2 regions of the Roseivivax sp. genome follow, and region 1 is predicted to be linked to the other one. Evidence: riboswitches for the same ligand, from Rfam matches in the RefSeq annotation. Region 1 holds a riboswitch; the other holds the start of a gene.

Region 1 (4,404 bases):
CCCGGTCGGCGCCGGCAAGACCACGCTGACCGCCGCGCTCTGCGCGCATTTCGCCCCGCGCCTGTCGATGGCGGTGGTGACCAACGACATCTACACCCAGGAGGACGCCGAGGAGCTGATGCGCCGACAGGTGCTGCCGCTCGACCGGATCCGCGGGGTGGAGACCGGCGGCTGCCCGCATACCGCGATCCGCGAGGATGCCTCGATCAACCTCGCCGCCATCGCCGAGCTGACGGAGAGCTTCCCCGACCTCGAGCTGGTGCTGATCGAATCCGGCGGCGACAACCTCTCGGCCACCTTCTCGCCCGAGCTTGCCGATGTGACGATCTACGTGATCGACGTGGCCGCGGGCGAAGAGATCCCGCGCAAGGGCGGCCCGGCGATCTGCCGCTCGGATATCCTGGTGATCAACAAGACCGACCTCGCCCCGCATGTCGGCGCCTCGCTCGAGGTGATGGAGCGCGACGCGACGCGGATGCGCGCCGGGCGGCCGTTCTTCTTCACCGCGATGCGCCGCGCCGAAGGCGTGGAGGAGGTCGCCCGCGCCCTGACCGAGATCGGCGGCCTGCCCACAGCCCCCGCCCCCGCCGAAGCGCCCGCCTGACCAAAGCCGGAGCGCGTCCCGGGCCATCCCCCCGGCGCGCTCCCGGCCCCACCCACACCAGGCGCAATCCCCCCAAGGGCGCCTTCGCATCGATCCCCAACAAAAGCCCACCGGCCCGGCCCCCTCCCAGGTCCCAAGCCCAGAACCACAGCCCAGGCTCGCACCCGACGCACCACGGCCCCACCAGGCGCCCCGCCCAGCCCTTCAGCTTGGCAAAAATACCTCGGGGGGGTCGGGCCGCAGGCCCGGCGGGGGGCAGAGCCCCCCAATCCAACCAACCAGCTCAGCCCGACACCCCGGACAAAAGCCCGACCCTCACAACCAAGCCCCGAAAAACGTGTCGTTTTTCCCAAAACGCCCTCCGCGCCGCGGGAGAAGCCTTCAGCCGATCGCCCCGCGCGCGCCGCCGGTCTGGGCGCGGTCGAGCAGGATGTGGTCGAGCAGCACGCAGGCCAGCATGGCCTCGCCCACCGGCACCGCGCGGATGCCGACGCAGGGGTCGTGGCGGCCCTTGGTGATCACCTCGGTCGGCTGGCCCGACTTGGTGATCGAGGCGCGCGGCTTCAGGATCGAGGAGGTCGGCTTCACCGCGAAGCGCGCGGTGATCTCCTGGCCGGTGGAGATGCCGCCGAGGATGCCGCCGGCGTGGTTCGAGGAATAGACCGGCGCGCCGTCGTTGCCGAGGAAGATCTCGTCGGCATTGGCCTCGCCGGTCAGTGCCGCGGCGCCCATGCCCTCGCCGATCTCCACGCCCTTGACCGCGTTGATCGACATGAGCGCCGCGGCGATCTCGGTGTCGAGTTTCGCGTAGACCGGCGCGCCGAGGCCCGCGGGCACGCCGCTGGCGGCGACCTCGATCATCGCGCCGCAGGAATTGCCGGACTTGCGCAGCCCGTCGAGGTAGGCGCCCCAGCTCTCGGCGGTCTGCGCCGAGGGCACCCAGAAGGGGTTGTTCTCGATCTCGTCCATCTCGCGCGCACCCTCGATGCCATGCGGGCCCATCTGCACCATGTAGCCGCGGATGCGGAGGTCCGGCGCGAGCTCGGCGAGCACCGCGCGGGCCAGCCCGCCGGCGGCCACCCGGGCCGCGGTCTCGCGCGCCGAGGAACGCCCGCCGCCGCGCGGGTCGCGGATGCCGTATTTCTGCCAGTAGGTGATGTCGGCATGGCCCGGGCGGAAGGTCTCGGCGATCTCGCCGTAGTCCTTGGAGCGCTGGTCGGTGTTCTCGATCATCAGCTGCACCGGGGTGCCGGTGGTGCGGCCCTCGAAGACGCCCGAGAGGATGCGCACCGCGTCCGCCTCGCGGCGCTGGGTGGTGTAGCGGCTGGTGCCGGGCTTGCGCCGATCGAGCCAGTGCTGGATCGCCGCCTCGTCGATCGCCACGCCCGGCGGGCAGCCGTCCACCGTGCAGCCGAGCGCGGGCCCGTGGCTTTCGCCCCAGGTGGTGACGCGGAAAAGGTGACCGAAGGTGTTGAAGCTCATGGGGCGGATCCTCGACAGACGCGCCTCCGTCCTAATCAAGCCCCGCGCCCCCAACAAGCCGTTTCGCCTTGTCAGCCCGGGGGCCGGGCGTTACCTCAAGGGATACCTCGGGGTGCCCGGTAGGGCTGAGATGCGCCACGCGCGAACCCGTTGAACCTGACCCGGTTAACACCGGCGGAGGGAAGGTTTGCCGGGCCCAAGGCCCCCGATCTTGCCCATCCGCCGCAAATGGAAGGACGGCAAGATGAAAGCCCTCACGACTTTTGCAGCGGTCACCCTTTCCGCGGGCGCGGCGCTCGCCCAGGAGAAGGTGCTCACCGTCTACGCGGGCGACTACGTGGTCTCCGAATGGGGCCCCGGACCCGCCATCGAGGAGATGTTCGAGACCCGCTGCAACTGCGACCTGCAGTTCAAGCCCGGCGAGCTTCTGCCCCGGCTCCTGCTCGAAGGCGAGGCCACCGATGCCGATGTGGTCTTCGGGCTCAACACCGATGTGACCCAGCGGGCGCGGGCCTCGGGGCTTTTCGCGCCGCATGGGCAGGACCTCTCGGCGCTGACCCTGCCGATCGACTGGCAGGACGACACCTTCCTGCCCTTCAACTACAGCCACACCGCCTTCGTCTACGACCGCGACCGGCTCGAGAGCCCGCCCGAGAGCTTCGAGGCGCTGCTCGACGCCGATGAGGATCTGTCGCTGGTGATCCAGGACCCGCGCTCCTCGATCTCGGGGCTGGCCATGGCGCTCTGGGTGCAGTCGGTCTACGGCGATGAGGCCGAAGAGGCCTGGGCGCGGCTCTCAGACAGCGTGCTGACGGTGACCAAGGGCTGGTCGGAAAGCTACGGGCTCTTCACCGACGGAGAGGCCGACATGGTGCTCTCCTACACCACCTCGCCCGCCTACCACATGATCGCCGAAGAGGACGACAGCGTCGCCGCGGCGATCTTCCCCGAGGGCCATTACTTCATGGTCGAGCTCTCGGCCGTCACCTCGGTCACCGAGGAGCCCGAGCTGGCGCGGGACTTCCTGGAGTTCACCCTTTCCGAGGACTTCCAGGAGATGATCGCCACCGGCAACTGGTCGATCCCCGCCGCGCTCGAGCGCGAGGGGTGGCCCGAGGGCTTCCAGGCGCTGGAGCTGCCCGAGACGGTGCTGTTCTACTCCGAGGACGAGGCCGCCGCGCTCAAGGATGACGCGGTCGAGGCATGGCGCGCCGGTCTCTCGCGCTGATCGCCGCCGCGCTGGTGCTGGCGCTCACGCTGGTGCCCATCGGCGCGGTGACCCTGCGGGCGGGGGGCTTTTCCGGCTTCGCGCCCGGCGACGGCCAGGCGCTGCGCTTCACCCTTTTGCAGGCGTTCCTGTCGGGGCTGTTCTCGGTCCTGGCGGCGGTGCCGGTGGCCCGCGCGCTGGCGCGGCGGCGCTTTGCCGGGCGCGGGCTCCTGGTGGCGCTTCTGGGCGCGCCCTTCATCCTGCCGGTGATCGTGGCGGTCCTGGGGCTGATCGCGACCTTCGGGGCCAACGGCCTGGTCAACCGCGGGCTCGCCGCCCTGGGCCTGCCGGAGGTGACGATCTACGGGCTGCACGGGGTGGTGCTGGCGCATGTCTTCTTCAACCTGCCGCTGGCCACCAGGCTCCTGCTGCAGGGCTGGCTCGCGGTCCCGGCCGAGCGTCTGCGGCTGGCCGCGGCGCTGGGGCTGACGCCCTGGGCGGTCTTCCGCACCATCGAGGCGCCGATGCTGGCGCGCATCCTGCCCGGCGCCTTCGCGGTGATCTTCGTGATCTGCCTGTCCTCCTTCGCGGTGGCGCTGACGCTCGGCGGCGGGCCGCGCGCCACGACCGTGGAGCTGGCGATCTACCAGGCCATGCGCTTCGATTTCGACCTGGGCCGGGCGGCGGCGCTGTCGCTGCTGCAGCTGGCGCTGGCGACGGCCGCCGGGCTCGTGGCGCTGAAGCTCTCGGGCGGGACGGGCTTCGGCGCGGGGCTCGACCGGGTGGTGCCACGCTGGGACGGGCAGGGCCGGGGGCAGCGCGCGCTCGACGCGCTGGCGATCGGTGTGGTGGCGCTGTTCCTGCTGACGCCGCTGTCGCTGGTGGCGCTGCGCGGGCTGCCGGGGCTGGCGCTCTTGGGCCCCGAGACCTGGGTCGCCGCCGGCCATTCGCTGAGCGTCGCGCTGGCCTCGACCGCGCTGTGTCTCGCCTGGGCGCTGCCGCTCGCGACCCGGCGCGGCGAGGCGCTGGGCCTTCTGGGCATCGCCATCTCGCCCCTGGTCCTGGGCACCGGGCTTTTCCTGCTGCTGCGGCCTGTCGTGAACCCCTTCAC
Region 2 (4,404 bases), on a different contig from region 1:
CAAGGGCAAGCTCTCGATGAAATTCGTGGGCGAGGACGGCACGGTGATCGAGGAAGAGGTCTACGACGCCCCCGACGCCGGGGTCTTCATGGGCATGTACAACCTCGACGCCTCGATCCGCGACTTCGCGCGGGCCTCGCTGAACTACGGGCTGAACCTCGGCTGGCCGGTCTACCTCTCGACCAAGAACACCATCCTGAAGCAATACGACGGCCGCTTCATGGAGATCTTCCAGGAGGTCTACGACGCCGAGTTCCGCGAAGCATTCGAGGCCAAGGGCATCGAGTACCAGCACCGCCTGATCGACGACATGGTGGCCTGCGCGATGAAGTGGAACGGCGGCTTTGTCTGGGCGACCAAGAACTACGACGGTGACGTGCAGTCCGACACCGTGGCGCAGGGCTTCGGCTCGCTGGGGCTGATGACCTCGCAGCTGATGACGCCCGACGGCCAGATCGTCGAGGCCGAGGCCGCCCATGGCACCGTCACCCGACACTACCGCCAGCACCAGGCGGGCGAGCAGACCTCAACCAACTCGATCGCCTCGATCTACGCCTGGACCGGCGGGCTGAAGCACCGCGCCAAGCTCGACGGCAACGCCGAGCTGCAGACCTTTGCCGAGACGCTGGAGCGGGTCGTGGTCGAGACCGTGGAGGCCGGGCATATGACCAAGGACCTGGCGCTGCTCGTCGGCCCCGACCAGGGCTGGCTGACCACCATGGGCTTCCTCGAGAAGGTCGACGAGAACCTGAACAAGGCGCTGACGCTCTGAGGATGTGATGCGCGGCACCCCGGGCCGGAGAGCGGGCCGGGGTGGCGTGGTGAGCGTGGTTTCGGGGCGCGCTGCGGGGCGTCTTGGTGTGTGTTTCGGGGCGTTCGGCTGTCGGGCGCTGTGATGGCGCTGGTTGCTGTAAACGCGGCACCTGCGCTGCGTCCTGCGGGAGGATCTAACCCCGCATTTTCAACGTAACTGAGAGCCGACCCTCTCCGCCAAAACCCAAGCGCCCACCCTGCCCGGCTCCGCCGCACGCGCCCCGCACCGCCCAATTTCCGGGCGAATGCTGCGGCGCAGCGACGCGGGGCCCCGGGGAATCGCCCCCGGGCCCTTGCCTTCTGCGCCCCGTGGCCCAGAACAGCGCCCATGATCCTGCTCGAGACACCCCCCGCCGACCGGCACACGCTGGCCGAAGACATCCAGGGCATGATGATCGGCTGCACGCTGGTCGCGCTCTCGATCCAGTTCCTGCGCGCCTCGGAGCTGATCACCGGCCAGATCGCCGGCCTCGCGCTGGTGGTCTCCTATCCGACCGGCTGGTCCTTCGGCATGGTCTTCTTCGTGCTGAACCTGCCCTTCTACGTGCTGGCGATCCGCAAGATGGGCTGGATCTTCACGGTGAAGAACTTCATCGCGGTGACCACCATGTCGGTCATGGCCGACCTGATGCCGCTGGTCCTGACCATCGAGCCCCTGCACCCGGCGGTCGGCGCGAGCCTCTTCGGGCTCTGCGCGGGCATGGGGCTTCTGGGGCTCTTCCGCCACGGCGCGACGCTGGGCGGCGTGGGTATCGTGGCGCTCTGGCTGCAGGACCGGCGCGGGATCCCGGCGGGCAACACGCAGCTCGCCTTCGACCTTTGCGTCTTCACGCTGGCGATCTTCCTCTTCTCCTACGCCCAGGTGCTCTGGTCGCTCCTCGGCGCGGTGATCCTGAACGCGATCATCACCATCAACCACCGCCGCGACCGCTACATCGCCCGCTCCTGAGCGGGCCGCGCGGGGGATTTTGCCTCCCCAAGGGGTGAGATAATTTTTGAAGCGCGCGGGGCCGAGAGCGCCCTGCGCGCTTCATTCTTTGCGAGAATTATGAACCGCAAACATCTGTATTAAAACACTTTTACGCGACACCTCACCCACCGCCTCACCCACGCAATCCCCGCCCGAATTCCACGCATTGACACCGGCGCGCTCCCGGCCCAACCTGCCGCCCACAACCAGGGGTGCCCCGACCGAGGGCTGAGATGCGCGGGTCCCGCGCGAACCCTTCAAAGCTGATCTGGGTCATGCCAGCGGAGCGAGGTACAGCATGTTCATAGGCGCGCAGGTGTCGCTTTACCCGATGACGTCCGATTTCGTGGGCGTCATCGAAACCGGGCTCGAGGGCCTGTCCCCCTATCGCGAGAAACTGAGGATCGAGACCGACGACATGTCGACGCTCATGGTCGGCGCGCCGGAGCCGCTGCTCGATGCGATCCGCGATCTCTTCGCCGCCGCCGCGCGCCGACCGGAACATGTGACCATGCATGTCACCCTCTCGCGCGGCTGCCCCGGAGAGCCCGACGACCCCAGTTGCCGCTGCGAGACCCTGACCGAGGCGCAGCACCTGCCGCTCGCCACCCGCCAGACCCGCGCCCTGGAGGCCGTCGCGGCGGCGCCCGAGACCGGCGTCAGCATCGACGTGCAGTTCTCGCTCTACGTGCTGGGCCAGGACGGCCATATGGACGAAATCTACGGCTGCATCGACTTCCTGAAGTCCTCGGGCACCTTCCTGAAGGCCAAGAACTTCTGCACCCGGCTGCGGGGCGACGCGGGCGCGGTCTTCGAGACGCTGCGCCAGGCCTTCCTGCGCTTCGGCCCGGCCGAGGGGCATGTGACCATCGACCTCACCGCCTCGGCCAATTCGCCCAGCCTGAGCTGATCCGCGCCGCATAAGCCCCCGGTCCCGGTCGCGGGCCCCGGGAGGCCCTGCCGCGCGGCCCGGAGGTCGCCCATGTCGCTTGTCCACCGCATCGCCCCGGCGCTGTTCTGCGCCGCGCTCCTGCTTCTCGGTTGGGAGGTCTATTGCACCCGCGCCGGGGTCTCGCCGCTGGTGCTGCCGCCGCCGAGCGGCGTCCTGCGCGCGCTGCACGTCGAACGCGCCGAGATCCTGCGCCACGCGCAGAGCACGCTGACCGTGGCGGCCCTGGGCTTCACCCTCTCGGTGAGCTTCGCCTTCCTCACCTCGGTCGCGCTCTATTTCACGCCGCTTCTGCGGCGCGGGCTCATGCCGCTTCTGGTGGCGAGCCAGACCGTGCCGCTGGTGGCGCTGGCGCCCCTGATGATCCTCTGGTTCGGCTTCGGACTCCTGCCCAAGGTGCTTCTGGTCATCCTGGTGACCTTCTTTCCGATCCTGGTGAGCCTTCTTGCGGGCTATCGCGCGGCCCCCCGGCCCTTCACCGAGCTTCTGACCGCCATGGGCGCGGGGCGGCTCTCGGTCTTCCGCCGGGGGGTCCTGCCCGCCGCCCGGCCCAGCTTTTTCGCCGGGCTCCGCATCTCGGCGACCTATGCCATCGTGGCGACGATCTTCGCGGAATACGCGGGCGCCCGCAGCGGCATCGGGATCTACATCCTGACCGCCAAGAACACCTTCCGCGCCGACCTGGTGCTGGCGGGCGTGGTGGTCTCGGCCTGCCTGACGCTGATGCTTCTGGGCACGCTCGCGGGGGTCGACCGGCTGACCGCGCGGCGCTTCCGGGAGGCCCCGCATGCTGCGCATTGAGGGGCTGACGATCACCGCAGGCGCCGCGCCCCTGGTCGAGGAGCTGGGCGTCGAGCTGCCCGAGGGGCAGCTCTGCTGCCTGATCGGCCCCTCGGGCTGCGGGAAGACCTCGGTCATCAAGTGGCTCGCGGGCATCCTGCCGCCGGGGCTTGGCGCGCAAGGCCGGGTCACGCGCGACGGCGCGCCCATGGCGCGGCCCGATCCGGCGCTCGCCTATCAGCCCCAGGCCGATGCGCTCTTTCCCTGGCTGACCGTGGCCGAGAACGCCGGACTCGGCCTCGAGATCGCGGGCCGGAGCCGCCGCGCCGCCCGCGCAGCCGTCGCGCCGCTCTTCGCGCCCTTCGGGCTTGCCGGGACCGAGGATCATTTTCCTGGCCAGCTCTCGGGCGGGATGCGCCAGCGCGCCGCCTTCCTGCGCACCATCGTGCAGGACAGCCGTTACGTGCTTCTCGACGAGCCCTTCTCGGCGCTCGACGCGGTAACCCGGCTGCGCATGCAGGACTGGCTCTGCGCGCGACTCGCCGAGACGCCGCGCGGCGTGCTCATGGTCACCCATGACCTGCACGAGGCCACCCAGATGGCCGACCGCATCCTGGTCATGTCGGCCCGGCCCGGCCGGATTGTCGCCGACATCCCCCTGACCACCCCGCGCGCCGCGCGTAGCGAGGCCGCCCTGGCCGAAACGCGCATGACGCTGAAATCCCTGCTACTGGAGGACTGACCCCATGATCCGATCCCTGATGACTTGCGCGCTGCTGGCCCTGCCCGCGAGCGCCAGCGCCGAAGACCTGAGCATCGCGCTCGACTGGACGCTCAACACCAACCACGTCGGCCTGATCGCCGCGCGCGACCGGGGCCTTTACGAGGCCGC

Evidence for each region. Region 1 has a riboswitch for thiamine pyrophosphate ahead of ACX938_RS08715 (thiamine ABC transporter substrate-binding protein). Riboswitches for the same ligand answer to the same signal wherever they lie in the genome.
Region 2: another riboswitch for thiamine pyrophosphate. It lies ahead of ACX938_RS17275 (YkoF family thiamine/hydroxymethylpyrimidine-binding protein); the one in region 1 lies ahead of ACX938_RS08715 (thiamine ABC transporter substrate-binding protein).

The regions. Positions count from the first base shown of each region.
Region 1 covers NZ_JBTOLZ010000008.1:96,453-100,856, forward strand. Annotated here, with positions in the region: gene ureG (urease accessory protein UreG) at 1-604, shown strand, start outside; gene aroC (chorismate synthase) at 986-2,086, opposite strand; TPP riboswitch at 2,185-2,286, shown strand; gene ACX938_RS08715 (thiamine ABC transporter substrate-binding protein) at 2,331-3,314, shown strand; gene ACX938_RS08720 (ABC transporter permease family protein) at 3,290-4,404, shown strand, end outside.
Region 2 covers NZ_JBTOLZ010000030.1:2,959-7,362, forward strand. Annotated here, with positions in the region: gene ACX938_RS17265 (NADP-dependent isocitrate dehydrogenase) at 1-772, shown strand, start outside; gene ACX938_RS17270 (YitT family protein) at 1,142-1,762, shown strand; TPP riboswitch at 1,982-2,090, shown strand; gene ACX938_RS17275 (YkoF family thiamine/hydroxymethylpyrimidine-binding protein) at 2,082-2,693, shown strand; gene ACX938_RS17280 (ABC transporter permease) at 2,766-3,533, shown strand; gene ACX938_RS17285 (ABC transporter ATP-binding protein) at 3,520-4,254, shown strand; gene ACX938_RS17290 (ABC transporter substrate-binding protein) at 4,259-4,404, shown strand, end outside.